Regions from separate parts of the Arthrobacter sp. FW306-1B-G06A genome, predicted to be linked through region 3. Evidence: riboswitches for the same ligand, from Rfam matches in the RefSeq annotation. Region 3 holds a riboswitch; each other region holds the start of a gene.
The links. Region 3 has a riboswitch for thiamine pyrophosphate ahead of AC3WJM_RS14980 (ECF transporter S component). Riboswitches for the same ligand answer to the same signal wherever they lie in the genome.
Positions count from the first base shown of each region.

Region 1 (7,881 bases), on a different contig from region 3:
GCTCTTCAAGGCAAGTCCGGCGATATCGACCGTGACGTTGGGGCGGGCCTCGTAGATCGCAGCGACTACTCCCATGGGCACGTTGACCTGGCGCAAGCGCAGGCCGTTGGGGAGGGTCTGGCCACGGACGACGTTGCCCACGGGATCCGGCAGACCCGCCAGGTTTTCAAGGGCGGCCACAAGGCCGCCGATGCGGGCAGGAGTCAAGGTCAGGCGGTCCAGCATGGCAACGGAGGTTCCGTTGTTGCGGCCGGACTCAACATCCTTCGCGTTGGCGGCGAGGATTGAATCCTGCTGTTCCCGGAGGGCCGCGCCGATAGCGCGCAGGGCGCGGTCCTTCCAGGCACGGTTCGCCTGGGCCATGTGCCGCGCTGCCTGCCGGGAGCGGTCCGCGATCGAATGCACGGCCGCCTCCACTTGCCCGGGCGTGAGCGGCGCGGTTCCCAGCTCCGGAGTTTCCGGCACCCGGGTGGCATTGCCGGAAGCCAGGGCGTCGGTTATCACAGGAGAATCAGGGGTAAGGGCCTCAGTCATTCTCCAAGTTTAGTGGAGCGGGACGGCTGGACCAGTACGAGGTCGTCAACATGAACAACTACGCGGTCATATCCACGGCCAAGGTCCTTGGCGAGCTCCTTGGTTGAACGGCCAAGCATGCGGGGAAGCTCTTCCGCGGAGTAGTTCACCAGTCCCCTCGCAATCACGGTGCCGTCGGCGGAAACCATCTCCACGGGATCGCCGGGCTCGAAGTCCCCCTGCACCGACGATATTCCGGCGGGCAGCAGCGAGGTGTGACGGTCGCGCACCGCCTTGACGGCGCCGTCGTCGAGGATCAAACGGCCCCGAACCGAAGCGAGGTGGGCCAGCCACAGCAGGCGAACCGGTTTGCGGTTGCCGTTGATGGCGAACCAAGTGCCCACGTCCTCGCCGGCCAGTGCAGCGGCGGCATTGGCCGTGGACGTGACGAGGGCGTGGATGCCGGAGCCCGCGGCGATCGAGGCCGCCTCCACCTTGGTGGTCATGCCGCCGGTACCGACGCCGGCTTTGCCCGCCTTGCCGATGGTCACGCCGACGAGGTCGGCGGGACCGGTAACGAGCGGAATGCGCTTTGCACCCAACGACGGCGGACCGTCATACAGGGCGTCGACGTCGGACAGCAGGACCAGCGCGTCGGCCCGGACAAGGTGCGCCACCAAGGCGGCCAGCCGGTCGTTGTCACCGAAGCGGATTTCGTGGGTTGCCACGGTGTCGTTTTCGTTCACGACCGGCACGACGCCGAGGTTCAGCAAGCGGTCGAGCGCCCGGTATGCGTTGCTGTGCTGGGTGCGCCGCATCAGGTCATCGGCAGTCAACAGGACTTGGCTGACCGTGACCCCGTGCGCAGCAAAAGCCTGCGAATAGCGCGCCATCAAAAGCCCTTGGCCCACACTGGCCGCAGCCTGCTGCGTGGCGAGGTCCTTGGGACGCTTGGCGAGCCCGAGCGGTGCGAGACCCGCCGCGATGGCACCGGAGGAGACCAGGATGATCTCCGTCCCGGAATTTCGCTTCTCGGCCAGGGCGTGGACCAGGGCCGTCAGCGCTTTCTCCGAGATGCCGCCTTTGATGCTGGTCAACGAGGACGAACCTACTTTGACCACAATCCGCTTGGCGCCGGCCAACGCCTGGCGTTCCGCGGCGTCGTCGCCTTCGGTGACTTCAGCGATGCGGGCCGTGCTAGTCGTCATTTCCGGCTTCCAGGCCGCTTTCCTTCAGGGGCTTGGGCAGACGGCGGCCGCTGACGGACTCGGTCCAGATTCCCGCCTTCCGCTCGGCTTCGAGCTCGGCACGTGCTGCAGCCTTGGCCTCGCGGCGCTCGAGCTGCTCGTCGCGCTTCTGCGAACGGGTGGGACGGTCGCCGATGTCGGCAACGCGAATGTCGGTTCCTCGAGGCGTCGCCAGGAGTTCGGCGCCCGCCATCATGGTGGGCTCCCAGTCGAACACCACGCCGTCTTCCTCGCCGATCACCACGGTGTCGCCCGGAACGGCACCCATCTTGAACAACTCGTTTTCGATGCCGAGCTTGGCCAGTCGATCGGCGAGGTAGCCAATGGCTTCTTCGTTGGTGAAATCGGTCTGCTTGACCCAGCGGACCGGCTTTTCCCCGAGCACGCGGAAGAGCGGTTCGAGGTTCTTCTCCTCGCGGCGGATCTTGAAGCCGGACTCGTTGACGGCCCGGGGGCGCAGGACAGGCGCTGCGACCTTGGGAGGCGCAATCGCAACGGCCTTGCGGGCGGCCATGACGATCTCGCCCATGGCGAAGCTCAATTGGCGCAGGCCTTCATGGCTCGTGGCAGAGACTTCGAAGACGCGGTAGCCGCGCTGTTCCAGTTCTGGGCGGACGAACTCGGCCATATCCCGACCGTCAGGCAAGTCCACCTTGTTCAGGACCACAAGCTTGGGGCGCTCGTTCAAGGGGACCACTTCGCCGTCAACGCCGGCGTAGCTCATGTCCACCGCGTACTTGTCCAGCTCTTGCTCGATGATCGCAAGATCGGTGAGCGGGTCCCTGTCCGCTTCCAAGGTTCCGCAGTCCAGCACGTGCACCAGCGCGGCGCAACGCTCTACGTGGCGCAGGAAGTTGTGGCCGAGGCCCTTGCCCTCGCTGGCGCCCTCGATCAGCCCGGGAACGTCGGCGATGGTGAACCGGACGTCACCGGCCTGGACCACGCCAAGGTTGGGGATCAGGGTGGTAAACGGGTAGTCGGCGATCTTGGGCCGCGCCGCGGACATCGCCGCGACAAGGCTCGACTTGCCCGCGGAGGGGAAGCCAACCAGCGCGATGTCTGCGATGGACTTCAGTTCCAGGACGATGTCGCTGGACTCGCCTTCAATACCGAGGAGGGCGAAACCGGGCGCCCTGCGCTTCTGCGAAGACAACGAAGAGTTACCAAGGCCGCCCATGCCGCCTGCGGCGGCGACGAACTCGGTGCCTTCGCCGACGAGGTCAGCAAGGACGACGCCGTCCTTGGTCTTGACCACCGTGCCGTCCGGGACGGGAAGGACGAGGGTTTCACCGTTCTTGCCGCCCCGCCAGTCGCCCATGCCCGGGCCGCCGTTGGTTGCGTGGCGGTGCGGTGCGTGGTGGTAATCAAGCAGGGTGGTGGTTTGGGCATCGACGCGCAGGATGACGTCGCCGCCGTTGCCGCCGTTGCCGCCGTCGGGTCCACCGAGGGGCTTGAACTTCTCGCGCTTAACAGAAACACAGCCGTGGCCGCCTGTTCCGCCGGATACGTGAAGTACTACCCGGTCTACGAAGGTCGCCACGTGTTTCTCCTCTATGTGGAAATTACTGCTTGAAATGCGTGTTGCGCCGCTGTTGCGCGGCCGCCCGCCCTAGTAAATTCTAGTGCGGTTAAAAAGACAGGTGGAGCGGGCCATACGGCCCGCTCCACCCGTTCAGAACGTGTTATTACTCTGCAGCTGCAGCAGCAACGATGTTCACTACGCGACGGCCACGGCGAGTACCGAACTCAACCGCGCCTGCCTGCAGGGCGAACAGGGTGTCGTCGCCACCGCGGCCGACACCGGCGCCCGGGTGGAAGTGGGTGCCGCGCTGGCGGACGATGATCTCGCCTGCGGAAACGACCTGGCCACCGAAGCGCTTCACGCCGAGGTACTGGGCGTTGGAGTCACGACCGTTGCGAGTGGAGCTCGCGCCTTTTTTATGTGCCATTTGAAATGCCTGCCTTTAAATTCTGGGGAATCTGTTGAAAACCTGAACAGCAACCAGTGGTTACTTGATACCGGTGATCTTGATCTTGGTCAGTTCTTGACGGTGACCCTGGCGCTTCTTGTAGCCGGTCTTGTTCTTGAACTTCTGGATGACGATCTTCGGACCACGGAGGTCTTCGAGGATCTCAGCCGTAACCTTGACCTTGGCCAGATCCGCAGCTGCGGAGGTGACCTTGTCACCGTCCACCAGGAGCAGTGCGGGCAGCTCAAGGGTGCTGCCGGCTCCACCGGGGACGCGGTTCAGGGTTACGTAGTCTCCAACGGAAACCTTTTCTTGGCGGCCGCCTGCGCGGACAATCGCGTACACCACTTGGGCACTCACTTCTCTCGACGTTTATTACTAAATTTGCGTGCGGAACCCCGATCCAAAAACGGGCCTGGTTCACGCTGTGCCTCAACGCCGTGGACTCCGGTACGGAATCCATGAGTCATCCCTCGAATAGTTCTAAATGAAAGGTCAGTTCCAAATGAACGGTTTCTAGGGGCATAACCCAAGTGTTGGCGTAAGCACCGAAGATCTAGATTACGCTAGTTTCGCCTTCGGCTGCAAATGAGGCCAGGTCCGGAGGCTGCCACGTGATGGCTGCCACAGACTGGCTATGCCGCCATCCGGTACCGTGCCCGTCCACCTTACCCTGCCGGCCGTGAAAAGCTCGGATCCTCACGCCGACACGCTGCAACGCCTGCGGGGACGGGCCCCGTTCCGGTGCCTCCTCCCCGGAAGACCGGCTCAGCCGTGCAACCTTGGAGCATCGAAGAACGCCGTTTCATAGCGGCAGGATTGGGCAAACGCCTCCATCATCGCTGTGCGCTCTGCGGGCGACGCAACCTGCGCGGCGGCATCCGTGATGTCGATCGCCTTGCGGGTGGCCTCCGCGAACGCCTCGTCCGCGTAGGTGCGCAGCCAATCCGCATAGGGGTGCTTGTCCGATGCTCCGGCCTCGACAAACCCATGGTGGAGCCGCTGTCCCACCTCGGCGTACAACCAGTAGCAAGGCAACACGGCAGCAACCAGCACCGCATAGCTTCCCGACGCCGATGCCGCCAGCAAGTGGTCCACGTAGGCCTTGGTGACCGGGCCCAGCTCTCCGCTCACCTGGCGTCCACTGAGCCAATTCCGGTGCAGCTCGGATTCGACTTCAAGGCACATCTGCGAGCCGCGGGCCCAGAACAGCTGTTCGGTTTCACTCGGAGCGAGGGCGCTTGCCCGCGCCAGGACCCTGGAATAGCCGTTGAGATAGATGGCATCCTGGGACAGATAGTAGCTGAAATTCGCTTCGCTGAGACCACCGGATTGCAAGTGCTGGATGAAGTCCAAGCCATAAATGGCTGCCAGTTCCGTTTGGGCGGCGTCCCACATCCGGACGGCGAAGTCCCCCGGTTGAAGGGCCTGCTGGAGCGCGTGGAAATGATGGATCGGCCCGTTGCCCTTCCCTACTTCCAGCACCTCGGACCGGGTCAGCGCCTCCTGGAGCCAGGGCTTGACGACACGCAAAGCAGACTCCCAATCGCCGAGCCGCGCCTTGGCCGTCGCCATCGCCGACGACAGGGAACATCCCGTCCCATGGCTATTGCGGGTCTCCACCCGTTGGCCGGCGAATTCCACCACGTCCTGGCTCAGGACTCCCCCGGTATTGACCAGGGCATCGGGGCAGCCGGCTCCCTGCAGATGGCCCCCCTTCACCAGGACGGTGTTTCCGCAGCTAGCGGCCAGGCGTTTGCCTTGCTCCAACGCCGATGCCCAATCAGTGGCAACAGGCTCGCCAAGCAGCATGGCCAATTCCGGAAGGTTGGGGGTCACCAGGTCTGCGAGGGGCAGCAGTTCCCGCAGTGCGGTTTCAGCGGACTCCGCGAGGAGCCTGTCGCCGCTGGTCGCGATCATCACTGGATCCAGGACGACGACGGAGGGGCGCGCCTTGCCGAGCCAGCGGCGGACTTCGTGGATGACCGCCGCGTCCCCGAGCATGCCGATCTTGACGGCATCAACCGTGATGTCGTCGCTAATGGCGTCCAATTGCTGGCGCAGGAACTCCACGGGAGGCACATGGACGCCAGTGACGCCCTGTGTGTTTTGTACAGTGAGCGCCGTGATGACGGCCATGCCGTAGCCGCCGTTGGCCGCAATGCTCTTCAGGTCTGCCTGGATCCCGGCACCACCTGAGGGGTCCGAGCCGGCGATGCTGAGGACCCTGGGGATGGGGCGCTGGATGGCCTTGAGCGGGTAGACAGATGATTGCGCCGAAACAGTCATGCGAGACATCCCTTCGCCGGTGCTAACCGGACAGGTTCAACGGGTCTGGTCTCAGCCGGCTCGGTGCGCGGCACCCCGTGTCAGTCCCCCAGCTTAACCCTGATCACGCCTCGCCCGCTGAAATCGCCCATTGCAACCGGACTGCCAGGGTCGGCGGATTGGCCCACAACGCCGAAACCCCGGCGGTTTCCACAGGAGCGGAAACGGCCGGGGCTTAGGCACGGTACTGCGTTCAGAGTTCGGACTTCGGCACACCGACGCCGAGGATGATCGGTTCCGCTGCCGCCGTCGGCTTCGTCGGGGCGGCGTCTGCTGCCTTGGCCTCGTGCGCGGCCCCACCGGAAGCAGCCGCGGCAACCTCGTGGTGCTCCACGTTGGTGGCGTTGGCGGCACCCTGGGCCCGGCTGGCGCTACGGTTGCGTCGGCCTCGGCGTCCACGCGAACCCGAGTCCGGGGATTCACCGCTTGCAACGGCTGCGGGGGCCCCTGCGGGGGTTTCCTTGGCTGACGTTGACGTCGTGGGGGTGTCCGGAGCTTCTCCGAGGCCTGCGAATGCCTGTGCCAATAGGTCCAGGCTCATGGCAGGTGTGCCACTTGCAGCCTCCTCTTCGTGATGGACGAAAGGCAACGCAACTTCCTCGCCGCCGAATCGCAGCACAGGCTTCGAACGTTCCTCGCCACTCGAAGCAGCGGCCGGAGCCTGGACCGGGGCCGCTGGGGCCTGGACCGGGGCTACTTCCGCTGCGTGCCCGTCGGCGAGCAATTCCGCCGCGTGGTGGAGCTCGTCGTCGTGCAGGTGGGCAGCGTGGGCTGCAGCCGCGATGGTGGCAAGGGCTGCACGGGTGGCTGCCTGCCGGTTCGGGTCGGTGGATTCCACAGTGTGGACCGGCACCGAAGGGGTGACGGGCAGTTCAGTGGTCCCCGGCCCCGTGCCGCGGCCGCGGCGACGCTTGCGCTGCTCGGGGCGGACGGCTGGCTGTGACTCCGTGCGCGGGTGGTGGTGTTCAGCTGCCACGACGTTGGCCCGACGGTGCTCCACGGGCTCGTCGTGCGTGACGATTCCGCGCCCTGCGCACGTCTCGCACTGCTCGCCGAAGACCTCCAGCAGGCCGGTGCCCATGCGCTTGCGGGTCATCTGGACCAATCCAAGCGAGGTCACCTCGGCGACCTGGTGCTTGGTACGGTCCCGGCCGAGGCACTCGACCAGGCGGCGCAACACGAGATCGCGGTTGGATTCCAGGACCATGTCGATGAAGTCGATGACGATGATTCCACCGATGTCGCGCAAGCGGAGCTGGCGGACCACTTCCTCGGCAGCCTCAAGGTTGTTCTTGGTGACGGTCTCCTCGAGGTTGCCGCCGCTGCCGGTGAACTTCCCGGTGTTGACGTCGACAACCGTCATGGCCTCCGTGCGGTCGATCACGAGCGAACCACCGGAGGGCAGGAAGACCTTGCGCTCCAAGGCCTTGTGGATCTGTTCGTCCACGCGCCATGCCGAGAAAATGTCCTGGTCCGAGGTCCACTTCTCAAGGCGTCCCACCAGGTCCGGCGCCACGTACGTGACGTAGGCCTCGATGGTGTCCCAGGCTTCATCGCCGGAGACGATGAGCTTGGAGAAGTCCTCGTTGAAGACGTCACGGACAACCTTGATGGTGAGGTCCGGTTCGCCGTACAACAGTTCCGGAGCCAGGATCTTGGTGGACGTGGACTGGCTTTCAATGCCTTCCCACTGGGCGCGCAAGCGGTTGATATCGTGCGTCAGCTCTTCCTCGGAAGCACCCTCGGCGGCGGTGCGGACAATAACGCCCGCGTTCTCCGGGAGGCGGTCCTTGAGGATTTTCTTCAGGCGGTTGCGCTCGACG
Region 1 is NZ_JBYSXB010000026.1:60,294-68,174, reverse strand. It holds gene AC3WJM_RS14550 (glutamate-5-semialdehyde dehydrogenase) at 1-534, opposite strand, end outside; gene proB (glutamate 5-kinase) at 531-1,721, opposite strand; gene obgE (GTPase ObgE) at 1,711-3,300, opposite strand; gene rpmA (50S ribosomal protein L27) at 3,446-3,709, opposite strand; gene rplU (50S ribosomal protein L21) at 3,770-4,078, opposite strand; gene thiD (bifunctional hydroxymethylpyrimidine kinase/phosphomethylpyrimidine kinase) at 4,499-6,019, opposite strand; TPP riboswitch at 6,011-6,107, opposite strand; gene AC3WJM_RS14520 (Rne/Rng family ribonuclease) at 6,252-7,881, opposite strand, start outside.
Region 1: linked by a shared signal. The riboswitch ahead of thiD (bifunctional hydroxymethylpyrimidine kinase/phosphomethylpyrimidine kinase) and the one ahead of AC3WJM_RS14980 (ECF transporter S component) in region 3 are both predicted to bind thiamine pyrophosphate.

Region 2 (7,881 bases), on a different contig from region 3:
TTACCGAAGCGCTTAAGGCGAATCTTTACGGCCACTTTTGTGGTCACTCCTGTTTCTGAAACGGGGTTGAGCCCGTCGTTCTGCACCCGTGGGGCGGGCCATACTTGAGGGTTCCAAGGACAAGATGCACACACGGAGAGAGGGGCCGCGCGGATCGAGTACCTGTCCATTGTGCCAGATGGCGGACAGTATTTCGAACGTGCGGTCCGTGCGGCGGGTTTTCTGCGGGGTTACTGCTCAGCGGACCAGACGTAGAGACCGCCCCGTTCGGCCTTTTCGACGTCGCTCGCGAGGGCCGCCAACTGCTGGACGTACAGGCGGGCCTGTTGGGCATCAAAGGGCATGTCCTCTTGGGCCGCCCAGCGTTCGGCGACGTCGTCGAGGACGTTTCCTTCGCCTTCGGTCTCGTAGCTGAGGAGCTCAGACAGGGCACGAACCATCGCTTCGGGGACGCCCAGCAAGGCGTCGCTGGTGACGTCCACCAAAGCAAGCTCATAGTCGGCCCCGCCTGCGTGCACGGCCGTGCCCGCGAGGTCTCCGAGCTGTTCTACTTCGAAATCGCTGATTCCCGGGATCCGCACCGCGGCGCCGGATACGTCACTGCCCTTCTCCAGGGCGGCGGCCCTCTTGAGTGCTTCATCGTGGGTGGCAACAAAGATTTCAGCAAAGCCCATGGAAAGTACTCTCATTCAGTCGTGCCAACGGAGCTGCGGCGCAGCGGCCGAGATGCGCCACGCCGTCGGATCAAGCGTAGCGGACCGCGACCCGCAGCCGGTTGCGCCACGGGTCCTCGAAGCGGAGCTCCTGGCCCGTGTGGTGCGAGGCGATGCCCGCTACCTTGAGGCGATCGGCGAGCGCGCCGACGTCGTTTCCTGACGGCACTTCGATGACCACCTCGCCGAGGCCGAGGGTGTCCTTGCGCGGGCCTGCACCGCGGCTGTTCCACACGTTCATGGCCATGTGGTGGTGGTAGCCGCCCGCGGAGACAAACAGGGCCTGCCCGTGCCAGCCGGCGGTCTGCTCGAAGCCGAGGGTGTCGACGTAGAAATCATGGGCGGTCTTCACGTCGCCCACCTGGAGGTGGACGTGCCCGACGCCGGCGCCCGCCCCATGCTGGCCCGTCACGGCCGCTTCACTCAGGTGCTGCTGGAGGTAGCGCTGCGGCGGGAGCGGCAAGCTGTCCATCACGACCGAGCTGCCGTTCCACTCCCAGCCTTCACGGGGCTTGTCGTAGTAGAGTTCGATGCCGTTGCCCTCCGGGTCGGTGAAGTAGAAGGCTTCGCTGACCAAGTGGTCGGCACTGCCGACGAAGGCGTGGGGTTCGTACTGCGCGGCGGAGGCAACAGTTGCGGCGAGCGAGGGCTGATCCTCGAAAAGCAGCGCCGTGTGGAAGAGTCCGGCCTCTCCGCGGCCCGGGATCTGGAGACCAGCGGCCGGCGCGAGGTGCACCAACGGCTTGCCTAGCCGGCCGAAGTAGAGCCCGCCGTCCTGTTCGGCGACAACGTCCAGCCCCAGCGCCCGCTGGTAGTAGTCGCCCATGAGCTTCATGTCCCCCACTTTGAGCATGACAGTGCCCATGGTGAGTTCGGCAGGAAGGAGATCCTGGCTGGATGTGATGGTCATGTGAAACTCCCGGCTTTTTGTGGCGCCGCCCTTCGGCAACCTCTATGTATCTAAATTACTTGAAGCTTCAATTTATTCCTAATGCCCGGCGCTTCCTGAAATGTGTCCCCTCAGAACGGTGCATCGTGGCTGCAGCATGATCTCAAGGGACGCTCGGGGATCCTTTGCGTAGAGCACGACGTCTGCGCTGGCGCCTTCGCTGATGCCGTCGGCACCCAACCACTCACGGGCGGACCAGCAGGCAGCATCGAGGGCGGCGGCCGCCGGAAGACCCGCCCGCTGGAGTTCCAGGATCTCCTCGCCGATCCGGCCGTGTTTGATGACGCTTCCGGCGTCGGTTCCGGCGTACACCCGCACTCCGGCGTCGAACGCCTCAAGGACCCGCTCATGCCGGCCCTCCCACAACGCGATCATGTGGGCGGCGTAGCGCGGAAATTTGGTTTCAGCCTGCTTCGCGATGGCCGGAAACGTCGCAATGTTGATGAGCGTGGGGACAATCGGCACATCCTGGTCCAGCAGCCGGGGAATGTGGTGGGGCAATAATCCGGTGGCGTGCTCGATGCAGTCGATCCCGGCGTCGAGCATGTCATCGATTGTCCCTTCGGCGAAGCAATGGGCGGTCACCCGCGCCCCCTCGTCGTGTGCGGCCGCGACGGCGTCCTTGACGACGGCGGCCGGAAAGGACGGGCCGAGATCCCCGGCGGAGCGGTCGATCCAGTCCCCCACGATCTTGACCCAGCCGTCTCCGGACCGCGCCTGCTTGCGGACTGCCTCCATCAGATCCTCCGGCTCCACCTCTTCGGCCAGCCCGGGGATGTACCGCCGTTGCCTCGCGATGTGCCTGCCCGCGCGGATGATCCTCGGCATGTCCGCCCGGCGTTGCAGCCAGCGCGTGTCGCTTGCGGATCCGGCATCGCGGATCAAGAGGGTCCCGGCATTCCGGTCCGCAGTCGCCTGCAGGCGGGCAGTCTCCTCGTCGACAGCTCCGCCCTTGCCCAAGCCAACGTGGCAATGCGCGTCGACCAGGCCGGGAAGCACCCAACCGTCCAGGACGACGTCGGGCTTCGCAAGGGGCCGGACGAAGGTCAGCCGTCCGTCGACCGACCAGAGGCCGCGCCGTTCCTCCTCCGGCCCGGTGAGGACGGCGCCGCTGAATTCGATGATTTCCGCCATGATTCCACCCTAGTTCCCGGGGGCTTCGCCGGCGCGGTCACATCTGTCACAAGCGCTGGCAGCTGTGGTAGCTTCGTCTACGACCACACGGGGGCCCTTGCAAGGGCTGAGATCGGGCTGATGCAGCCTGCGACCGTTGAACCTGTCCGGGTAATGCCGGCGAAGGAAGTGAGTAATCCTTTGAGCACCAAAGAAACACAGCTGAGCCCTACCCAAAAGGGATCGGACCACGATGTGACCCAATCCCTCAAGTCGCATTCCCTCGCGTTCCTGGAGGATGCCGACACGGGAATCCGGGTTCCAGTGACGGAAATCGCCCTCGAACCGTCCCCCAACGGCGAGGCCAACGCCCCGTTCCAGGTGTACCGGACCGCCGGACCCGGGAGTGATCCCGTAGTGGGCCTCGAACCGTTCCGCAGCGAGTGGATCGAAGCCCGCGGCGACACTGAGGCCTACAGCGGCCGCGAACGGAACCTGCTCGACGACGGCAAGTCGGCCGTGCGCCGCGGCGCCGCCTCCGCGGAGTGGAAGGGGGCACAGCCGGTGCCCCGCCGCGCCGTCGACGGCAAGACCGTGACACAGATGCATTACGCGAAACAGGGCATCGTCACGCCCGAAATGCAGTTCGTGGCACTTCGCGAAAACTGCGATGTGGAACTCGTCCGCAGCGAGGTCGCTGCCGGCCGGGCCATCATCCCCAACAACATCAACCACCCCGAATCCGAACCGATGATCATCGGCAAGGCGTTCCTGGTGAAGATCAACGCCAATATCGGCAACTCGGCCGTCACCAGCTCCATCGCCGAAGAAGTGGACAAGTTGCAGTGGGCAACGCAATGGGGCGCCGACACCGTCATGGACCTGTCCACGGGCGATGACATCCACACCACCCGCGAATGGATCATTCGTAACTCCCCCGTACCGATCGGCACGGTACCCATCTACCAGGCCCTCGAGAAGGTCAACGGCGAAGCCAACAAGCTCACGTGGGAAATCTTCCGCGACACCGTCATTGAGCAGTGCGAGCAGGGCGTGGACTACATGACCATCCACGCCGGCGTGTTGCTGCGGTACGTGCCGCTCACCGCGAACCGCGTGACGGGCATCGTTTCCCGTGGCGGCTCCATCATGGCGGGCTGGTGCCTGGCCCACCACGAGGAAAACTTCCTCTACACCCACTTCGACGAGCTCTGCGAAATCTTCGCCAAGTACGACGTCGCGTTCTCGCTGGGTGATGGACTGCGCCCGGGCGCGACGGCGGACGCGAACGACGCCGCGCAGTTCGCCGAGCTGGACACCTTGGCCGAGCTCACGAAGCGCGCGTGGCAGTACGACGTGCAGGTCATGGTCGAAGGCCCCGGACACATCCCGTTCCACTTGGTGCGGGAGAACGTGGAGCGCCAGCAGGAGCTGTGTGACGGCGCGCCGTTCTACACGCTGGGCCCCCTTGTCACCGACGTCGCCCCGGGCTACGACCACATCACCTCCGCCATCGGCGCGACGGAGATCGCACGCTACGGAACCGCGATGCTTTGCTACGTCACCCCGAAGGAACATCTGGGCCTGCCCAACAAGGACGACGTCAAGACCGGCGTGATCACGTACAAAATCGCCGCCCACGCCGCTGACCTGGCCAAGGGACACCCCGGCGCCCACGAACGCGACGATGCGCTGTCCAAGGCCCGCTTCGAGTTCCGCTGGCGTGACCAGTTCGCGCTGTCGTTGGATCCGGTCACGGCCGAATCCTTCCACGACGAGACACTCCCGGCAGAACCGGCCAAGACGGCGCACTTCTGCTCCATGTGCGGACCAAAATTCTGCTCCATGCGCATTAGCCAGGACATCCGCGACGAATACGGCTCAGCCGATTCCCAAGCGGCCATCGCGGAAATGTATAGCGGCATGCGCGAAAAGAGCGAGGAGTTCCTGGCATCAGGGGGCAAGGTCTACTTGCCCGAGCTTGAGGTTCCCGCAGGAAAACGTGAGGCGGCGTCAGGAAACCTGAACTGATCAGGAAGCCTGGACTGATCCTGCGCGGCTGGCATCCGCAATGAAGGAGCGGATGATCCGGTCTCCTTCAACTGAGTCATGAGGCCGGTGTCCTCCAGCCGCAACGCGGTGGAGGGCGCCGGTTTCCTGCAAGTACCCGGCGATCTCTTCGTAGAGGGGTTCCCAACCACCGGTCAGCACAAGCGTGGGAACTCCCGGCACAATGTGCAGGGGCGCTTCCCACGGCGGAGCCTGGAGCCGCAGGCGTCGCGCGGTTCGCCGGGCCTCCGGGGTGCTGAGGACAGCCGCCTCGGAAGAAAACGCCCTGCGGACGAATTCGCGTTGGTAATCGTCATCGCTGAGTTCGTGCCGGATCCGGAACAACGGCTCCATCAATGTCCGGTACGCCGCGGTGGCGGGTAATTCAGCTGTCAAGGAAAGACAAGCCGGTTCCACCAGCACGAGGGAGCGGACCAGGTCCGGCCGCTCCACCGCGGCCAACATGGCGGAAATCGCGCCTTGCGAGTGCGCGACCACATGGCCCCCACGCGCGGGGCCGGGGGCCGATGCGGCCTCCCGAGCTCCGAGGCACTCGAGGATAATCTCCACATCGGCTGCAACATCGGATTCCAAAGGCTCGGTCTGCGCATCAAAGCCGTGGCGTTTCAGGAACAGTGCATCGTACGCCAGGGCCATGCCATGCTGTTTCGGCCACGCCGCAGCGCCGAATGTGCCTGCTCCATGGACGAACACGACGCGCTGCTTTTGCATCCCCCCAGCCTATGGCACGGGGCTGACAACCCAACTCACTAGCAGTTGTTGTCGTTCTGGGGCGTCAAAACGACACCTACTGCTAGCCAGTTGGGTGGGACGGCTACTTGCCGAGGAACTTGTCGAAGCCCTTGGGCAGGTTCAGCTGTGAGGGGTCGAAGTCGCCGGAAGGCTGGCCGAATGCCGCGCCGGTGCGGACGGCGTTCGCCCGCTTGTTCTCGGCGTCGCGCAGTTCCTGGGCAGCCTTGGCGGGGTTTCCGGAACGGGCCTTCTTCTTGGGCGCGTTCTTGCTTGCCTTGCGGGAACCGCCACCGAGGCCGGGCATGCCAGGCATCCCGGGCATGCCGCCCCCCTGGGCCAGCTTCTTCATCATCTTCTGGGCCTGCGCAAAACGCTCCAGGAGGCCGTTGACTTCGGAGACGTGCACACCGGAACCACGGGCGATGCGGGCCCGACGGGAGCCGTTGATGATCTTCGGAGCCAGACGCTCGTGCGGGGTCATGGAGCGGACAATCGCCTCCACTCGATCGATTTCCCGCTCGTCGAACTGCTCCAGCTGCTGGCGGATGTTCTGCGCACCCGGCATCATCATGAGCATTTTCTTCATGGAGCCCATGTTGCGGATCTGCTGCATCTGGGCGAGGAAGTCGTCCAGGGTGAAGTCTTCCTGGTCGGCGAACTTCTTCGCCATCCGGGCCGCTTCATCCTTGTCCCAGTTCTTCTCGGCCTGTTCGATCAGGGTGAGAACGTCACCCATGTCGAGGATGCGGGAAGCCATGCGGTCCGGGTGGAACAGTTCGAAGTCGTCCAGGCCTTCGCCGGTGGATGCGAACATGACCGGCTTGCCGGTGACGGACGCGACCGAGAGCGCGGCACCACCGCGGGCGTCGCCGTCGAGCTTCGACAGCACGACGCCGGTGAAGTTGACGCCTTCGTCGAAGGCAACCGCCGTGTTGACGGCGTCCTGGCCGATCATGGAGTCGATGACGAACAGCACTTCGTTCGGGATGATCGCCTGGCGGATACGGCGCGCCTGGTCCATCATTTCGGCATCGACGCCGAGGCGTCCCGCGGTGTCCACGATCACGACGTCGTGCAGCTTCTGCCGGGCTTCGTCGACGCCGGCGCGTGCGACGGCGACGGGGTCGCCGTCGGGAACATCCAGATCCGAGGTGGTGCCGGGGTGCGGAGCGAACACAGGTACGCCGGCGCGTTCGCCGACAATCTGGAGCTGCGTAACGGCGTTTGGACGCTGGAGGTCGGCGGCAACGAGCACAGGGCTGTGGCCTTGCGCCTTGAGCCATTTGGCAAGCTTGCCCGCGAGGGTGGTCTTACCCGCACCCTGCAACCCGGCGAGCATGATGATGGTGGGGCCGGTCTTCGCCAAGCGGATACGGCGGGTCTCGCCCCCGAGGATCTCCTGGAGTTCCTCATTGACGATCTTGACGATCTGCTGGCTCGGGTTCAGTGCCGCGGAAACTTCGGCGCCCAAGGCGCGTTCACGGATGCGGCCAGTGAACTCGCGGACCACGGGCACGGCAACGTCGGCGTCCAAAAGGGCACGCCTGATCTCGCGGACGGTGGCGTCGACGTCGGCCTCAGTGAGGCGGCCCTTGCCACGGAGATTCTTGAAGGTTGCTGTCAACCGGTCAGAGAGTGAATTGAACACGCGCCGTGCACTTCTTTCAATGGTCTACGAATGGCGGCCGTTTCGACGCACCAATATCTTGACGATTCCTGCCCCAAACAAATCTGACTCAACTGAGGGACTCGACTATCTAGGGTACCAAGACGCGCCTGCAAGATGGCATGCTGGCACAGTGACCAGCAAAACAACAGTAAATACGTTGCTCATCCTAGGCGCCTCCGGAGATCTGACGGGCCGATTGCTGTTGCCGGGCCTCGCCAGGCTCGTGGCAAGCGGCCTCGCGGACGGCCTGAAGCTTGTCGGAGCGGGCTCCGACCCATGGACGCCCGAACAATGGACCAAACGCGTGGGCGACGCCTTCGAGGAGGCAGCCAAGGGTGCAAGTGCCGCAGGCAAGAAAACAATCGCGGCACTGGAGAAAAGTACCGAATACCATCAAGTGGATGTCACGGCGGACGGCCAGCTCGCGACGCTCCTGGCCGGGCTTGAAGCACCAATCGCCGTCTATTTCGCTTTGCCTCCACACATCAGCCAGAAGGCCTGCGAGGTCCTCACCGCCCAGCAGCTCCCTCCCGAAACAAGCCTGGTGATGGAGAAACCCTTCGGATCCAGCTCCGAATCCGCCCGTGAACTCAACAAGACCCTCGCCGCTTTGGTCCCGGAAGACCACATCCACC
Region 2 is NZ_JBYSXB010000016.1:71,276-79,156, reverse strand. It holds gene rpsP (30S ribosomal protein S16) at 1-35, opposite strand, end outside; gene AC3WJM_RS10430 (hypothetical protein) at 231-674, opposite strand; gene AC3WJM_RS10425 (VOC family protein) at 745-1,623, opposite strand; gene AC3WJM_RS10420 (amidohydrolase family protein) at 1,702-2,796, opposite strand; TPP riboswitch at 2,874-2,981, shown strand; gene thiC (phosphomethylpyrimidine synthase ThiC) at 2,977-4,806, shown strand; gene AC3WJM_RS10410 (alpha/beta hydrolase) at 4,807-5,556, opposite strand; gene ffh (signal recognition particle protein) at 5,660-7,225, opposite strand; gene AC3WJM_RS10400 (glucose-6-phosphate dehydrogenase) at 7,377-7,881, shown strand, end outside.
Region 2: linked by a shared signal. The riboswitch ahead of thiC (phosphomethylpyrimidine synthase ThiC) and the one ahead of AC3WJM_RS14980 (ECF transporter S component) in region 3 are both predicted to bind thiamine pyrophosphate.

Region 3 (7,881 bases):
CCGAGTTGCTGAGCATCGACGAACTCGAGGCCGTGGTGCTGCGGGCCGCCGGTCAACGGGCAGCGGAGAAAGCCCAAGCCGACCCGACAACTCCCCACAGCGGGAACGGTGGGAGCCCAGGCCCTCACGGCGCCAACGGCGGGCCGTCAGCCTAGACGATGTCCTGTGTCTTCGAGAAACGCGAGATGGCGCGCTGGGTACTGCGGCTTGCGAAAACCTGGATGACGGCGCTGACAGTCGCCGAAATCAGGGCGAAGGTCAGTGCAGAGCGCAGGCTTGCCTCCATATCATCGTGACCCTTGGGAGGTTTCTTGCCGGTGGACTTTTCCCACAGCGCATTGACGAGCTTGGTGCCGACAAAGCCAGCGCCGATGCTCACGCCGGTGCCGAGCAGTTTGATGAGGAGGTTCATTCCGGGACTCCTTGCGGGTGGAAACAGGACCGTCCCCAGCCTAACCCCACTTCAGGGCAGTTCCGGAGCAACGGATGGAGCTTGGCGCCTCTGCCGGAAGAACTCCTCCAAGGCCCCGGGCTTTGGACGGACAGGCACGATGTCACGGTCCTCGCCCAGTATCGCTTCCACTGTGCCGAGGGCGAGGAGCTCATCCAGCAGCGCCAGCGTGGGCGGCATGAGCTTGAGTGTTCCGGCGACTTCGGCGTCCAGGATTCCGCGGACGGGCATCCACAAGGACGATGACGCTTCCGTTGTTTGGTGCCTTGGCTCGGCACCGGAAAGCGGGCAGGCAAGGTAGAAGTATGTGTCGAAGCGCTTGGGCTGGTCTGCCGGGGTGACCCAGTTGGCCCACGGGCGGAGGGTGGCGGCGTCAAGCTTCAGCCCGGCCTCTTCGAACACCTCACGCTGCGCGGCCGCCAGCACCCGGCCGGCGTTGAACCTGGCGGAGGCAGGCTCGACGGCGATGCTGCTCCGGTGCCATGCAGCGGCGTGCTGCTCGACGACGTCGTCCGCGAAGTCCCAGCCGGAGCTGTCCACCTGGTCCACCCGGCCCCCGGGGAAGACCACCATGCCCGCGGCGAAATCCATCGTGGACACCCGGTGCTGGACGAACACCTCCAAAGCCTGCGCCGCATCTTCAGAGCCCCCGGGAACCGCGGCATCCCGGACCAGGATCACGCTTGCGGCGAGCCTCGGTTCCGCCACCGTGGTGCTGTTCGCTTCGCCATTGCCTGCCAAGACCGCTCCTTTGCCCGCTCTGCCGCGTCACATTCTGCTGGATCATTGTCCCAGTTTCTGCGGCCGCCCGCGCCATTCCGGGCCGGCCTGCGCTCACCCGGCGAGTGATCCAGCAGAATCCGTCGTCCCCGCGTGTTTGTGACCGTTCCGCGGACGCCAACACAGCGCCCGCAACCCCGCCAAGGTGTAAACTGAACCACGCCCAAAAGGGTGGATTGATAACGACAGGGGAGCGCCGCCGTCGGGCACGCAGCAATGCGGCACGGAGGACGGGCGCTGAGAGTGCGGACAGCCGCAGACCCTCGAACCTGATCCGGCTAGTACCGGCGCAAGGGAGTCGAGTTCTCATAGTGTCCGGACCGGCGCGGCGGAAGCCGCTCGCAGGCAACCGGGAACACTTTCCCCTCCTGTTCCTCAGGAGGACAAAATGACTGGTATTTCTGCAAGGCCGGGCCTCACCAAGCCTGGTTACAACTGGCGCGTCGTGGACATCGTCGTGGCGGCACTCATCTCGATCGCCGGTGGCGTGATCTTCTGGGCATGGGACCAGATGGCTTTGGTTGCCACGCCTATGTCCGCCGGCTACCCTCCGCTGGGCGGCCTGATCGCCGGCGGCTGGATGATTCCGGCAGTCTTGGGCATGCTCATCGTCCGCAAGCCCGGTGCGGCAATTTTCTGCGAAACAGTGGCCGCCACGAGTGAGCTCATCATGGGTTCCCAGTACGGCACCACGGTGCTGATCTCGGGCCTGCTCCAGGGCCTCGGTGCGGAACTCATTTTCCTGGCCTTCATGTACAAGAAGTTCAACCTGCCGGTGTCCCTGCTGGCCGGTGCCGGTGCGGGCCTGTTCTGCGGCCTGAACGACTCCTTCTTGCCGTGGGGCTGGAACATCGCCTACGAGCCGGTCGACAAGCTCGCGTACATCGTGTTCTGCACGATCTCCGGGGCCGTCATTGCCGGTGCCCTGTCCTGGATCGCTACCCGCGGCCTGGCCAGGACCGGTGTCCTGAGCGCGTTCGCGTCACGCAAGGCCGCCTCGGAGCCCGTCTTTTCCTGATGCCCAGTCCTGATTCCGGCACCTCTGCCGTGGTGCGACCCGCCGCCATTTCCGCGCAGGGCTGGGGCTGGCGGCACGCCGGCCGCACCACGCAGGCCATCCACGCCCTGGACCTGGACATCCGTCCGGGCGAGCGCGTCCTGCTGCTTGGCCCCTCGGGCGCAGGCAAGTCGACGTTCCTCCATGCCCTGGCGGGCGTGCTGGGCGAGGAAGGCGACGACGCCGACGAGACCGGCTCGTTGCTGGTTGACGGCGTTTCCCCGAAGGCCCAGCGGGGCCGTGCCGGACTCATGCAACAGGACCCCGAAACCCAGGTGGTGCTTTCCCGCCTGGGCGACGACGTCGCGTTCGGCGCCGAGAACCTTTGCGTGCCGCGGGACGAGATTTGGAAGCGGGTCCATGAAGCGCTCGACGACGTCGGGCTGCTGCGGAGTGCCGGTGGCAGTGCCAGCGGCAACTTTTCGCTCGACCACCCGACGTCGGCCCTCTCGGGCGGGCAGAAACAGCGCCTTGCGCTCGCCGGCATACTGGCAATGCGGCCCGGCTTGATCCTCCTGGACGAGCCGACCGCCAACCTTGACCCGGCCGGCGTCTTGGAAGTGCGCGATGCCGTGGGCCGCTGCCTGGACAAGACCGGCGCCACCTTGGTGGTGGTGGAACACCGGGTATCGGTCTGGAAAGACCTCGTGGACCGGATTGTGGTGCTTCAGCCGGGCAGTTCCTCCTCCGCGGGAGGTTCGACGCCGGCGGTGCTTCTGGACGGCGACCCGGACACGGTTCTGGCGCAAGCAAGGGACATGCTCACTGCTGCGGGCGTCTGGGTGCCTGGTTACGTGCCGGCCACCCGCCCACGTTCGGGAACAGGCGCCGGACCGGCGGCCGACTCCGGGGCGGGGAGCTCCCGGAATGGGGGCGAGTTGCTGCTCGCCACCCAGGAGCTTGCGGTGTCCCGCGAACGGACACGGCGCCGGGGGTTCAAAACGATCGCCCCGCGTCCTGTGCAGTCCGGACTCGACGCCGAAGTGTTTGCCGGGCGGGCACTGACCATCACCGGTCCCAATGGCGCCGGAAAATCGACCTTCGCTTTGACCCTCGCGGGGCTGTTGGCGCCGATATCCGGGGCGGTGACTGCCGCCGTCGGGCTCAGCGACGGCGCGGGCCCCGACCCGTTCAAGTGGAAGGCCCAGCAGCTGATCTCCCGCATCGGGACTGTGTTCCAAGAGCCCGAGCACCAGTTCGTCACCGGCCGCGTCCTCGATGAGCTCATGTTCGGCCCCAAGCATCTTGGCCATGGCGAGGAACGGGTGGACGAGTTGCTGGAACGGCTGCGCTTGGGGCATCTCGTGGACGCCAATCCGTACACGCTCTCCGGGGGCGAAAAACGGCGGCTATCCGTGGCGACGGTGCTCGCCGCGCACCCCCGCGTCCTGGTGCTGGACGAACCCACTTTCGGCCAGGACGCGAACACGTGGGCTGAGCTTGCGTCGTTCCTGTCCGAACTGCTCGACGCCGGCACCTCCGTGGTTTCCGTGACCCACGACCAGGAATTCAGCTCCGTCCTGGGCGGCGCCGAGATGCGGCTCGAGCCTGCATTCCAAGGCGGCGCCCGGCAGGAAGCAGGTGCGGCATGAGGGACGCCCTGACCCTGCGCGGCAACAACGCCCTCCTGACACGCGCCAATCCGCTGGCCAAGTTCGTGTCGGTCTTCCTGATCACCCTGGTGTTGGCGTTGTCCATCGACTTGGTGTCAGCCTCGACCGCGCTCCTCGGCGAATTGGCGTTGTTCCCCCTCGCGGGGCTCACCGTGCGCTTGCTCTGGCAGCGCGGCTGGCCCTTGATTATCGCGGCCGCGCTCGGAGGTTGGAGCACCGCGATCCTGTCGGCGGACAGCGGAAGGATACTGCTCGACGTCGGGATCTGGTCCATTAGCGAAGGCTCGCTTCAGCTTGGACTCGGCTTCATGCTGCGGGGTCTTGCCATAGCGCTGCCTGCCATTCTCCTGATGAGTTGCACCGATCCCACCGATCTCGCCGATGCCCTGGCGCAAAAGGCGAAACTGCCGCACCGTTTTGTCTTGGGTACCCTGGCGGCCCTGCGGCTCGTGGGACTCATGGCGGAGGAGTGGCAGACCATCGGCATGGCACGGCGCGCGCGGGGTGTCGGCTCGCACGGAAGTCCGCCGCAACGGTTCAAGGCCATGCTTGGCCAAAGCTTTGGTCTGCTGGTGCAAGCGATCCGACGGGCGTCCCGCTTGGCGGTAACCATGGAGGCGCGCGGCTTCGGCGGCGGACGACGGACCTGGGCGCGCGAATCCACCTACAGCCGCCTGGACGTCTGGGTTCTGGGCGGCGGGCTGGTCATCGCTGCCGCGGCCGTACTCGCGGCCCAATGGGCAGGGACCTGGCACTTCGTCTGGCTGAAGCAGCCCAACTAGCTCGCAGTTGTTGTCGTTTTGACGCTTCAAAACGACAACAACTGCGAGCTACTTGGGTATTTGCGGGCGGGCCGCCATCCGGCAGCCCCGGGCACGCGACGGCGGCCGTTGCGACTTACTTATCGCACGAGACGACTATTCTCGGGCTGAATCAGCGGGTTGCGTCGCAGAATCTCCAATTCTTAGACCATCTGTGATATTTATTGATCATGACGCAACCGACTGCCGAACATGTAGGTCTCCTCCTTCGCGACGCCCGCGGCGAAAAGGGCTGGACACAGGGACAGCTCGCCTCGGAACTGGGCACCAGCCAAAGCGCCATTGCCCGCATGGAACAAGGCAAGCAGAACCTTAGCCTGCGCATGATCGAGCGCCTCGAGTCGATCTTCGGACGAACCATCGTCAAGGTCGGCAAACGGCAGATGACCCACCTGCGCGTGGAGGGCGGACGTACGCTCTCCGGCTCGGTGGACGTCAACAGCAGTAAGAATGCCGGCGTCGCACTGCTTTGCGCGAGCCTCATCAACCGCGGCACCACCACCTTGCGACGGCTCGCCCGGATCGAAGAAGTCAACCGGATTGTCGAGGTATTGACCTCCATCGGCGTCGAATGCACCTGGCTGAACGGCAACGATCTGCGCATCCGCCGCCCGGAAAGGCTGGACCTCGCCTCCATGGACGTGGAAGCCGCACGCCGCACCCGCAGCGTCATCATGCTGCTCGGCCCGCTCCTCGATGAGGCTGCCTCGTACCAGCTGCCCTACGCCGGCGGTTGCGATCTCGGGACCCGGACCGTGGAACCGCACATGCAGGCATTGCGGCAGTTCGGACTCTCCGTGGAAGCCAAATCAGGCTTCTATTCAGTGCAGGCCCCGCCGGCCGACGGCGAGCACCGCACCTTCGTGCTCACGGAGCGCGGTGACACCGTAACGGAGAACGCCATCATGGCCGCCGCACACCGCAGCGGTACCACGGTGATCCGCAATGCCAGCCCCAATTACATGGTGCAGGACCTTTGCTTCTACCTGCAGGGGCTCGGCGTGGTCATCGACGGCATCGGGACAACCACCCTGAAGATCACTGGGCGCCCGGCGATCGACGTCGACATTGAGTACTTCCCGTCCGAAGACCCGATCGAGGCCATGAGCCTGATCACCGCGGGCATCGTGACCAACTCGGAGGTCACCATCTGCAGGGTCCCCATCGAGTTCATGGAGATCGAACTTGCCACGCTCGAGCAGATGGGCCAACAGCTCGACATCTCCGGCGAGTACTTTGCGCGCAACGGACGGACGCGCTTGGTGGATGTCACCACCAAGCCATCACGGTTGCGCGCTCCGGAGGACAAGATCCATCCGATGCCGTTCCCGGGTCTAAACATCGACAACTTGCCGTTCTTCGCGGTCATCGCCGGCAACGCCGAAGGCCAGACCATGATCCACGACTGGGTCTACGAAAACCGGGCCATCTACCTGACCGAACTCAACAAACTCGGCGCCCAGGTTCAACTGCTCGATCCGCACCGCATCTACGTCAATGGCCCCACCAAGTGGCGTGGCGCGGAAGTCGGATGCCCCCCGGCACTGCGACCCGCAGCTTGCCTGTTGTTGGCCATGCTGGCGGCCCGCGGCACGTCCGAGTTGCGCAACATCTACGTGATTGAGCGCGGATACGAGGACCTGGCCGAGCGACTCAACACCATCGGCGCCAAGATCGAGTACTTCCAGGACTGACGTGGACGGAGAACGTCGGAATCTGCACGATTCGGACTGACCAGCAGGACATTCTGCTGCATCATCCGGAGTCAGCGTTCGCTCACCCCCGAAAACAATGGGTTTGCCTTCTGCGCCCTGGCGATGATCCGGCAAAATCCGTCGTTGCGATCACCTCTGTTCGTCGTGCAGGGCGAGGACGGCACGGATTTCGTCCATCACCTGCTCCGGGTTGTTCCAAATCTGCTCGGGGGCGAAGCTCAGGAGGTCAAAGCCACGTGCCTGTGCAGCGTTCAGGCGTGCCATATCTTTCCTCCAAGCCTCCCGCGAGCTGTGGAAGGCGAAGCCGTTGACTTCAACGATGAGCCACCGTCCAATGAGAAAGTCCACACGTCCCACGCCGCGGATTTTGACTTGGCGACGGAATGTCAGGCCTTCTGATTCGAACAGCAGACGGGCGCTGATCTCCGGTACGGATTCGGACAGGCCGTCTGCCTTGGCGAGAAGCCTCCTGGCGTTTCCGTAGTAGTTGGCGGAGATCTCGCTTTCGAGCAGGGCCCGCGGGATGCCGAACTGCTGCATGGCAGACTGCGCAATCGAAATGGCATCGACCTCTGGCAAGCAGACCAATGCGTGAATCACAGTGTCCTCGACGGATGCCAAGGGGACGGCATTCTCCCGAGATAGGCGTAGGCCGCCATGCCGGACGAAGCCCCGGCCCCGGCAGTGCCGCGTAGCCAGGTGCACGCGCATGGGCTTGTCCTTGATCCACAGGCCGTAGCGTAAAGCTGCGCTCGCGCAGGTGACATGCCCGTTATTGAGGATCGCCGTGAGGTATTCCTGATCCGCTGACGGGAGGGCCCACACGCCTTTTCGCGGTTGGTGTGCCCCGGCGGAAGCCAACTTGCGGATGGCTGAGGGCGTATAGCCGCTGGCGCGCAGTAGGCCCACGCGCGCGACCCCACCCACCGTGGCAAGGAATTCCAAAGCATCCATGGATCCAGCTATCCATGGAATTGCGGCTGACGCCCCAGGGAATGTGCCGTATGTGGATGAGTTGGCGGACATTCTGCTGGATCACCCGGGGGTGGCTTATCGCTAATGCCCGGAAAATAGAGGCTGTCCCCCGGTCCTGTCGGAGTGATCCAGCAGAATCCCTCGGGCGGCCCGCAAAATCCCGGTCTGTCTCCGCAAGGCTGCCATGGCGCACAATTGATCCGTGCGCACTTTTGGTGTGGAAGAGGAGTTGCTGATCGTCGATCCCGTTACCGGCGAGCCGCTCGCGCTTGCCGACGCGCTCCTCTCGGCCCCCGCCCACGACGGCGCCGCCCACGATGACGCTGCCCACGCCGCCCAGGATGGCACCGAACCCGGACCCACCCTCGAGGAGATCGACGGTCCCGATACCGGCCTAAGCCACGAGCTCAAACTTGAGCAGATCGAAACCCAGACCCGCCCATGCCGCAGCTACGCCGAGCTCCTGCAC
Region 3 is NZ_JBYSXB010000028.1:14,268-22,148, forward strand. It holds gene mnhG (monovalent cation/H(+) antiporter subunit G) at 1-155, shown strand, start outside; gene AC3WJM_RS14970 (DUF4235 domain-containing protein) at 152-412, opposite strand; gene AC3WJM_RS14975 (NUDIX hydrolase) at 464-1,192, opposite strand; TPP riboswitch at 1,409-1,545, shown strand; gene AC3WJM_RS14980 (ECF transporter S component) at 1,620-2,249, shown strand; gene AC3WJM_RS14985 (ABC transporter ATP-binding protein) at 2,249-3,880, shown strand; gene AC3WJM_RS14990 (energy-coupling factor transporter transmembrane component T family protein) at 3,877-4,683, shown strand; gene AC3WJM_RS14995 (UDP-N-acetylglucosamine 1-carboxyvinyltransferase) at 4,893-6,416, shown strand; gene AC3WJM_RS15000 (endonuclease domain-containing protein) at 6,567-7,391, opposite strand; gene AC3WJM_RS15005 (glutamate--cysteine ligase 2) at 7,615-7,881, shown strand, end outside.

Region 4 (7,881 bases), on a different contig from region 3:
CCAGGGCATCGGTTCGGGTGCCTGCTTCGTGAGTGCTTGCTGTGGTCATGGTTCAGCCTCCCTGTACTGCGGTAACGATTTCGAGTTCATCGCCCTCTGCGAGCGCGGTAGCAGCCCACTGGCTGCGCGGCACCACTTCGGAATTGCGTGCGACGGCGACGCCGATCTTGCGTCCGTCGGCCGCTTGGCCGCTGGAATCCACAACGCGTCCGGTGATGTGGCTGACAAGGGTGGTGACGGAAGCGTCGTCGCTCAGCGTGTGGTCTGCGCCGTTCAATTTGATGTTCATGCGTGGTCCTTCAGAAGGGGATTTAAGGTATCGGCCGATGGGCCGTCTGCGGAAGCCCTTGCTGCTGAGTGCGGGCGGGAGAAGCGGTCCGGGCGGAATTTGTTCCACCGGGGATCGGCGGTGCCATCCATGAGTCCAACGCAGATTTTCGCCGCTGCCGGAGTGAGGAGCACGCCATGGCGGAAGAAGCCGCTGGCCACGATGAGGCCGGGCACGGTTCCTTCCCGACCTTCGACGCGGCCCAGCAGCGGTGCGTTGTCCGGGGTGCCCGGACGGGCCCGGGCAGTTGCTTCGAGGAGTTCCAGCTCGGCAACGGCCGGAACCAATACCTGGGCGTCGCGGAGCAATTGGTAGACGCCGCCGGCTGACACCGGGTTGGCCGCTCCCCCGGACGACGACAATCCGTCCTCACGTTGCGTCGCGCCGATCACCACGGTCCCGTCATCGCGGGGAACGATGTAGACGGGCACTCCGCGCACCATTCCACGGACCGTGGCGGTGACCAGCGGTTGCAGGTGGGCCGGGACGCGCAGCCGCAGTATGTCGCCGTAGACGGGACGCAACGGGAGCGACAATCCATCCGGCAGTCCTTTTACGCGGGCGGCATCGAGTCCGTTGGCTACCACCGTTTCCGTGGCAAGCACTTCGATGCCTGAGCCGAGCACGGCCCCGACGGCGCGCCCGTCCTCCCACAGGAGGCCCGCCGCAGTGTCCCGGACCGCGAAACCGTCCTCGGCCCCCGGAATCCAACTGGAGCTACCGGGCTCGTGGTCTGCCAAAGCGCCTAGAATCGCGGCCGAAAGCCGGCGAGGATCCACTTGGTGGTCGCCCGGGATGTCGAAGGCACAGGAAATCTGCGGGCTCAAGAGCGGCTCACGCTCCCGTGCTTCGCGCAACGGCACGGATTCCACCACCAGGCCATGGGCCAGCTGGACGTCCCGAAGATCGGCGAGCGCCCGGCGGTCCGCTGCGTCCGCACCCACGGCGAGGGTCGGCGTCGTCCGGTAACCCGTGCTGCGTCCGGTTCGTGAGCCGGTCACATTGTGTTCGAAGTCCGGCCACAACGCCGACGATTCGAGCATGAGCTCCAGGAGGTCCTCTTCCTGGTAGTGCAGTTCACTGACTGGTGCCAACATCCCCGCCGCCGCGAAAGTAGCGCCGCTGGCCGGCGCGGGATCGATCAGGGCAACCGAGCGGCCCGACCTTCGGGCTTCCCATGCAATGCCCAGGCCAATGACGCCGCCCCCGATCACCGCCACGTCTGCACGCAGGGGCCCGTGCTGGGTGTTTACTTCGTCCATGGAGTCCTTCCCTACGCCGGTACTAGCCGGATCAGGTCAAGCGGTCGGCGCTGAAGCCCTCTCAGCCGCGCGGCGATTGTGACTGCCGCCGCGGCTCCCGCGGTACCAGCCCAGTTTAGAGGAACTACTCTGTTTCCATGACCCCGCACGATGTCCACACCACCGCCCGCCTGTACCTCTGCACCGACGCCCGCACGCAACAGGGTGATTTTGAGCAGTTTGTCGATGCCGCATTCGAAGGCGGCGTGGACATCATCCAGCTGCGCGACAAGACCATTGAAGCGGCCGAGGAACTGGAACTCCTGGAGATCCTGCAATCCGTGGCGCAGCGTCACGGGCGCCTCTGGGCAGTCAACGACCGCGCGGACGTAGCGTCCCTCGCCGGCGCACCGGTGTTCCATATCGGCCAAAAGGACATTTCGCTGCACTCGGCCCGGAAGCTGCTCCACGACCCCACCATCATCGGCCTCTCCACGCACACGCCGGAGCAGATTGACGCAGCCGTCGCCGCGTCGCCTGGCCGGAGCGGCTTGGACTACTTCTGCGTCGGGCCTGTGTGGGCCACGCCCACCAAGCCTGGACGCTCCGCCGTCGGGCTCGATCTGGTGAAGTACGCTGCCGATGCGGTGAAGCAGGCAGACGAAGAGACCGTCGGCGGCGTAGTGCTTCCTTGGTTTGCGATCGGCGGCATCGATCTCAGCAACGTGGAAGACGTAGTGAGGGCCGGCGCCAGCCGCATTGTTGTGGTCCGCGCCATCACCGAGGCCGGGGATCCGACGGCGGCAGCCCAGGCACTCCTGGCCGCACTGGACGCAGCGGCGGCCTAGCGAGACGCCGGGAGATTTTGGAGTTACCCTGACTTTCGTGTCACATCAGCGCATAGCCCCGAACGTCTCTGAAACGTCGAACCAGCTCGCGGAAGCACTGGCGGCGCTTCGGACCGAACTCGAGCTGCCCGCGGGTTATCCCGCTGAAGCACTGCGCGACGCGGAGGCCGCGGTTTCAGGACACAGGCTGCCGGCGCAGGACCTCACGGGCGTTCCGTTCATCACGATCGACCCGGCCTCTTCCACGGATCTCGACCAGGCCCTCTTCATTGAGCGGTCCGGGAATAGTTACAGGGTTCTCTACGCCATCTCCGATGTGCCCTCCTTTGTGCCACCGGGAGGAGCGCTCGACGCCGAGACCCGCCACCGGGGACAGACGTACTATGCGCCGGACGGCCGCATACCGCTGCACCCCGAGATCATCAGCGAGCACGCCGGAAGCCTGCTGGCGGGCCAGGACTGCGGAGCGTTCGTGTGGGACTTCGAACTCGATGCCGAAGCAGAGTTCCGCACCGTCTCAGTTCGCCGGGCAAGCGTACGCAGCCGCGCCAAGCTCAACTACAAGGGCGTCCAGTCCGCGATCGATTCCGGGACGGCTGATCCCGTCCTGCAGTTACTCAAGGAGGTCGGGCTCAAACGGGTGGAACTCGAACGCCGCCGCGGCGGAGCGAGCCTGAACATGCCTGAACAAGAAATCGTCCAACTGCCCGACGGCGGGGGGTACAGGATCGTCGCAGCTCCCTCGCTGCCCGTCGAGGACTGGAACGCCCAGATTTCGCTCATGACCGGGATGGCGGCGGCCCAGCTGATGCTAGACGGCAAGGTTGGAATCCTGCGCACCATGCCCGCTCCCGATGAGCGCTCGCTGCTCCATTTCAAACGGCAGGCCGGGGCGCTCGGCAGGCCTTGGACCGAGGGGACCAGCTACGGCGAGTACCTGCGGACCCTCGACGGCAAAGACCCCCGGCAATTGGCCATTCTCCATTCCGCGGGGCTGCTTTTCCGGGGCGCCGGCTACACGCCTTTCGACGGCGAAGTACCGGGCAGCGTCATGCAGTCAGCCATCGGCGCACCATATGCCCACACCACTGCGCCGTTGCGCCGGCTGGTCGATCGTTTTGTCCTGGTCATCTGCGAAGCACTGAGCAATGGAACGGAGATCCCTGCATGGGCCCGGGATGCTTTGCCGAGCCTGCCGGAGATCATGGCGTCATCCGACCAGCTTGCCGCCAAAATGGAGCGCCTCGCCTTGGACACGGTGGAGGCCGCACTCCTGGTGAACCACGTCGGACAGGAATTCGACGCCGTGGTGATTTCCGGATCGAAGCCTGCCAAGAACAACGGAAACGGGAACGGGAACAGCACCAACGGCCACAACGGGAATGGGAATGGGAACGGCAACTCCCACGGCCCCTCCGGCATCGTCCAGATCGCCGAGCCGGCGGTCACCGCTCGTTGCGATGGCGAAATGGAGTCCGGTACGAAGGTCCGCGTGAAACTGCTTGACGCGGACATTGCCACCCGCCAAATCACCTTCGAACTGCTCCAGTAGCGCAATCAGTTCACAGGACCGCGGCCGCGATCCGGGGTTTATTGCACCCAGACGCTAGACTGTGTGAGTAGTAATGGATGCCCGGTCGTTGATTCAGTTAATTTTTTGACATCAACAAGCCCGCCCCTACGCGATCTTGAGATACACCAGCTGGTCCCCAGTGCCAGTATTTAGATAGCCCGCGATCGGCTTCCACTGGATTTGCTTGCGCCCGTCCGTGCTCCGGAACGGCCCTGCCACAACCGTTGAGCACGCAGCGCAGCCCAAATGAATAAGGAAAACTCCACTGTGAGTGAATTGCACACCCATGAAGTTCTGACAGACGGAACCGAAACGATCGAACCCGAGGAAACCATTTCCTCGGACGAAACACCCCACGAGATCGCAGAAAAGTCCTTCGCCGACTACAACGTCCGCGCCGACATCGTCGAGTCCCTCGCCGACGCCGGAATCACCCATCCCTTCCCCATTCAGGCCATGACCCTCCCGGTGGCCTTGGGCGGTCACGACATCATCGGCCAGGCTAAGACCGGTACCGGAAAGACCCTCGGCTTCGGCATTCCTGCGCTGCAGCGCGTCGTCGGACCGGGCGACGCCGGTCACGACAAGCTCGCTGTCCCGGGTGCACCCCAGGCCCTCGTGATTGTTCCGACCCGCGAACTCGCGGTCCAGGTGGCCAACGACCTCCAGACGGCATCCCGGAAGCGCAACGCCCGTATCGCCACCATCTATGGCGGCCGCGCTTACGAGCCCCAGATCGAAGCCCTGCAGAAGGGCGTCGAGGTTGTCGTCGGCACGCCCGGCCGTTTGATCGACCTCTACAAGCAGAAGCACCTGAACCTCAAGAACGTTCGCATGGTCATCCTCGACGAAGCGGACGAGATGCTTGACCTCGGCTTCCTTCCGGACGTCGAGACTTTGATTGCCGGCACTCCCGCCGTCCGCCAGACGCTTCTCTTCTCGGCCACCATGCCCGGACCGGTCATTGCCATGGCCCGCCGCTACATGACGCAGCCCACGCACATCCGTGCCGCAGACCCGAATGACGAAGGCCTGACCAAGCGCGACATCCGCCAGCTCATCTACCGTGCCCACAGCATGGACAAGATCGAGGTTGTCGCCCGCATCCTGCAGTCCCGCGGCCGCGGCCGGACCATCATCTTCACCAAGACCAAGCGCACCGCCGCCAAGGTAGCCGAGGAACTCGTCGATCGCGGCTTCGCTGCCGCGGCCATCCACGGCGACCTCGGCCAGGGTGCCCGCGAGCAGGCCCTGCGCGCCTTCCGCAACAACAAGGTCGACGTCCTGGTTGCCACGGACGTCGCCGCCCGTGGCATCGACGTGGACGACGTCACGCACGTCATCAACTACCAGTGTGTCGAAGACGAAAAGATCTATTTGCACCGCGTTGGCCGCACCGGCCGTGCCGGCAACAAGGGCACCGCGGTAACGTTCGTCGATTGGGACGACGTCCCCCGCTGGGCCCTCATCAACAAGGCCCTGGGCCTGAGCTCTCCCGAGCCCGTGGAGACATATTCTTCGTCCCCGCACCTGTTCGCCGACCTGGATATTCCGGAAGGCACCAAGGGCCGCCTGCCCCGCAACCAGCGCACCCTTGCGGGCGTCGACGCCGAGGTCCTGGAGGACCTGGGCGAGACCGGCAAGAAGAACTCCCGTTCCGGCGGCGATTCCGGTCGTGGACGCTCCGGCCGTGACAGTGGCCGGGACGGTGCACGCCGCGGTCCCAAGTCCGCTGAGACTCCGGCCCGCGACGGCGACGGTGAGGGCGGCCGCAACCGCACGCGCCGCCGTCGTACGTCTGAAGGCGAAGCAGCCCCCGCTCAGGCAACGGCCCAGTCTGCCGAGCCGCAGTCCGGCGAGGGCTCGGACAAGCCCGCCCGCGCACGCCGTTCCCGCACCCGCCGCCGCAACGGCGAAGTGGTCTCGGCTTCCGGTGCCTCCGGCGAGAGCACCGAGGCTTAACGGCCTCAATGACTGACACTGTTTGGGCGCCGGACGGCAGCAACTTGGTGGTTCACGCGGACAACGCGGATTTCCTCCCGACGCTGCCGGACGGCGCCTTCACACTGATTTACGTGGACCCGCCCTTCAATACGGGCCGGGTCCAGAGCCGCCAGGAAACGCGCATGGTCCGCAACGCCGACGGCGACGGCGACCGCGTCGGCTTCAAGGGACGCTCGTATGACACCATCAAGGGCGCCCTGCACCGCTACGACGACGCGTTCAGCGACTACTGGTCCTTCCTGGAACCCCGGCTTGTGGAGGCCTGGCGCCTACTCGCCGACGACGGCACTTTGTACCTGCATCTGGACTACCGCGAAGTCCACTATGCCAAGGTCATGCTGGACTCGATCTTCGGCCGGGAGTGCTTCCTGAACGAGATCATCTGGGCCTACGACTACGGCGCACGCGCCAAGAACCGCTGGCCCACCAAGCACGACAACATCCTCGTGTACGTCAAGAACCCCGCGAAGTACCACTTCGACAACGCCGAGGTCGACCGCGAGCCGTACATGGCGCCGGGCCTCGTGACTCCGGCCAAACGCGAACTGGGGAAGCTTCCCACGGACGTTTGGTGGCACACCATCGTTTCCCCGACCGGCAAGGAAAAGACCGGCTACCCGACGCAAAAGCCGGAAGGCCTGGTCCGGCGGATCGTCACGGCATCGAGCCGGCCAGGAGACTGGTGCCTCGACTTCTTCGCGGGTTCCGGCACGCTTGGTTCAGTCGCGGCGAAACTCGACCGCAGGTTCGTGTGCGTGGACCAGAACGCCCCGGCCATCGATGTGATGCGCAAGCGCCTGGACGGCAAGGCCACCTTCTACCCCGTCTAGCGGACTACCGAACTACCCGTGCCTAGCTCCTCGATGCGGGCCAGGACGTCGGGGGACGTCAGGTTCTCCCCGAGCAGGTTGGGTTTGCCGGTTCCGTGGTAGTCGGACGATCCGGTCATGAACAAACCGTGTTCGGCAGCCAGTCGCCGCAGGAACACGCGGCCTTCCTCAGGATTGTCGCGGTGCTCCACTTCCAGCCCCAAGAGGCCGGCGTCGATCATTTCCCGGTAGGTCCGTTCCCCGACCACCCGGCCGCGGGCCGAGGCCACCGGATGCGCGAAGACGGGGACACCGCCCGCCGCGCGGACGAGCTCGACGGCGAGCGCCGGGTCCGGTGCGTAGTGCTGCACGAAATAGCGCGAGTGCGAGGTCAGGATGGCAGTGAACGCTTCGGAGCGGCTCGCCACCGCACCGGCGGCGACGAGGGCGTCGGCAATGTGGGGCCGGCCCACGGTGGCGCCCGGAGCCACATGATGGATGACATCGTCCCAGCTCAGGGGGTAGTCCTCTGCCAGGAGCGTGACCATGCGTTTGGCACGGGTGAGCCTCGCGTCCTTCGCCTTGGTGATCTCCTCAAGCAAGCCGGGGTGCGCGGGATCGTGGAGGTAGCTGAGCAGATGGACGCTGATCCCCTCCCGGGTGCGGCACGAGATCTCTATCCCCGGCACAAAGGCCACCCCGAATTCCAGTGCCGCGACGGAGGCCTGCTCCCATCCGTCGGTGGAGTCGTGGTCGGTCAGGGCCACCACGTCCAGACCCGCAGCAGACGCTGAAGCGATCACTCCCGCGGGAGCCTCGGTCCCGTCGGAAACATTGGAGTGCGCGTGCAGGTCGATCTTCACTTTCCAAGCGTATTTGATTGGGGACGGCTTGGACCGTTTCGGCGTTGGCCTAGTGTCGGCCTTGATGGGACGATGGGACGGTGAACGATGCAGAAAACACCCAAAACGGTGAACCCACAGCCTCCCAGCCACTGGAGGAGCGCGTCAACAACCGCTCCCAGCGGCCCACATCCGATGCCTTCAAGGCGTTCATGGCCAGCAATTGGGCGCCCGCG
Region 4 is NZ_JBYSXB010000006.1:102,649-110,529, reverse strand. It holds gene AC3WJM_RS04965 (thiazole synthase) at 1-49, opposite strand, end outside; gene thiS (sulfur carrier protein ThiS) at 53-289, opposite strand; gene thiO (glycine oxidase ThiO) at 286-1,590, opposite strand; TPP riboswitch at 1,582-1,701, opposite strand; gene thiE (thiamine phosphate synthase) at 1,728-2,417, shown strand; gene AC3WJM_RS04945 (RNB domain-containing ribonuclease) at 2,455-3,969, shown strand; gene AC3WJM_RS04940 (DEAD/DEAH box helicase) at 4,258-5,952, shown strand; gene AC3WJM_RS04935 (DNA-methyltransferase) at 5,961-6,824, shown strand; gene AC3WJM_RS04930 (PHP domain-containing protein) at 6,821-7,666, opposite strand; gene AC3WJM_RS04925 (aminopeptidase P family protein) at 7,747-7,881, shown strand, end outside.
Region 4: linked by a shared signal. The riboswitch ahead of thiO (glycine oxidase ThiO) and the one ahead of AC3WJM_RS14980 (ECF transporter S component) in region 3 are both predicted to bind thiamine pyrophosphate.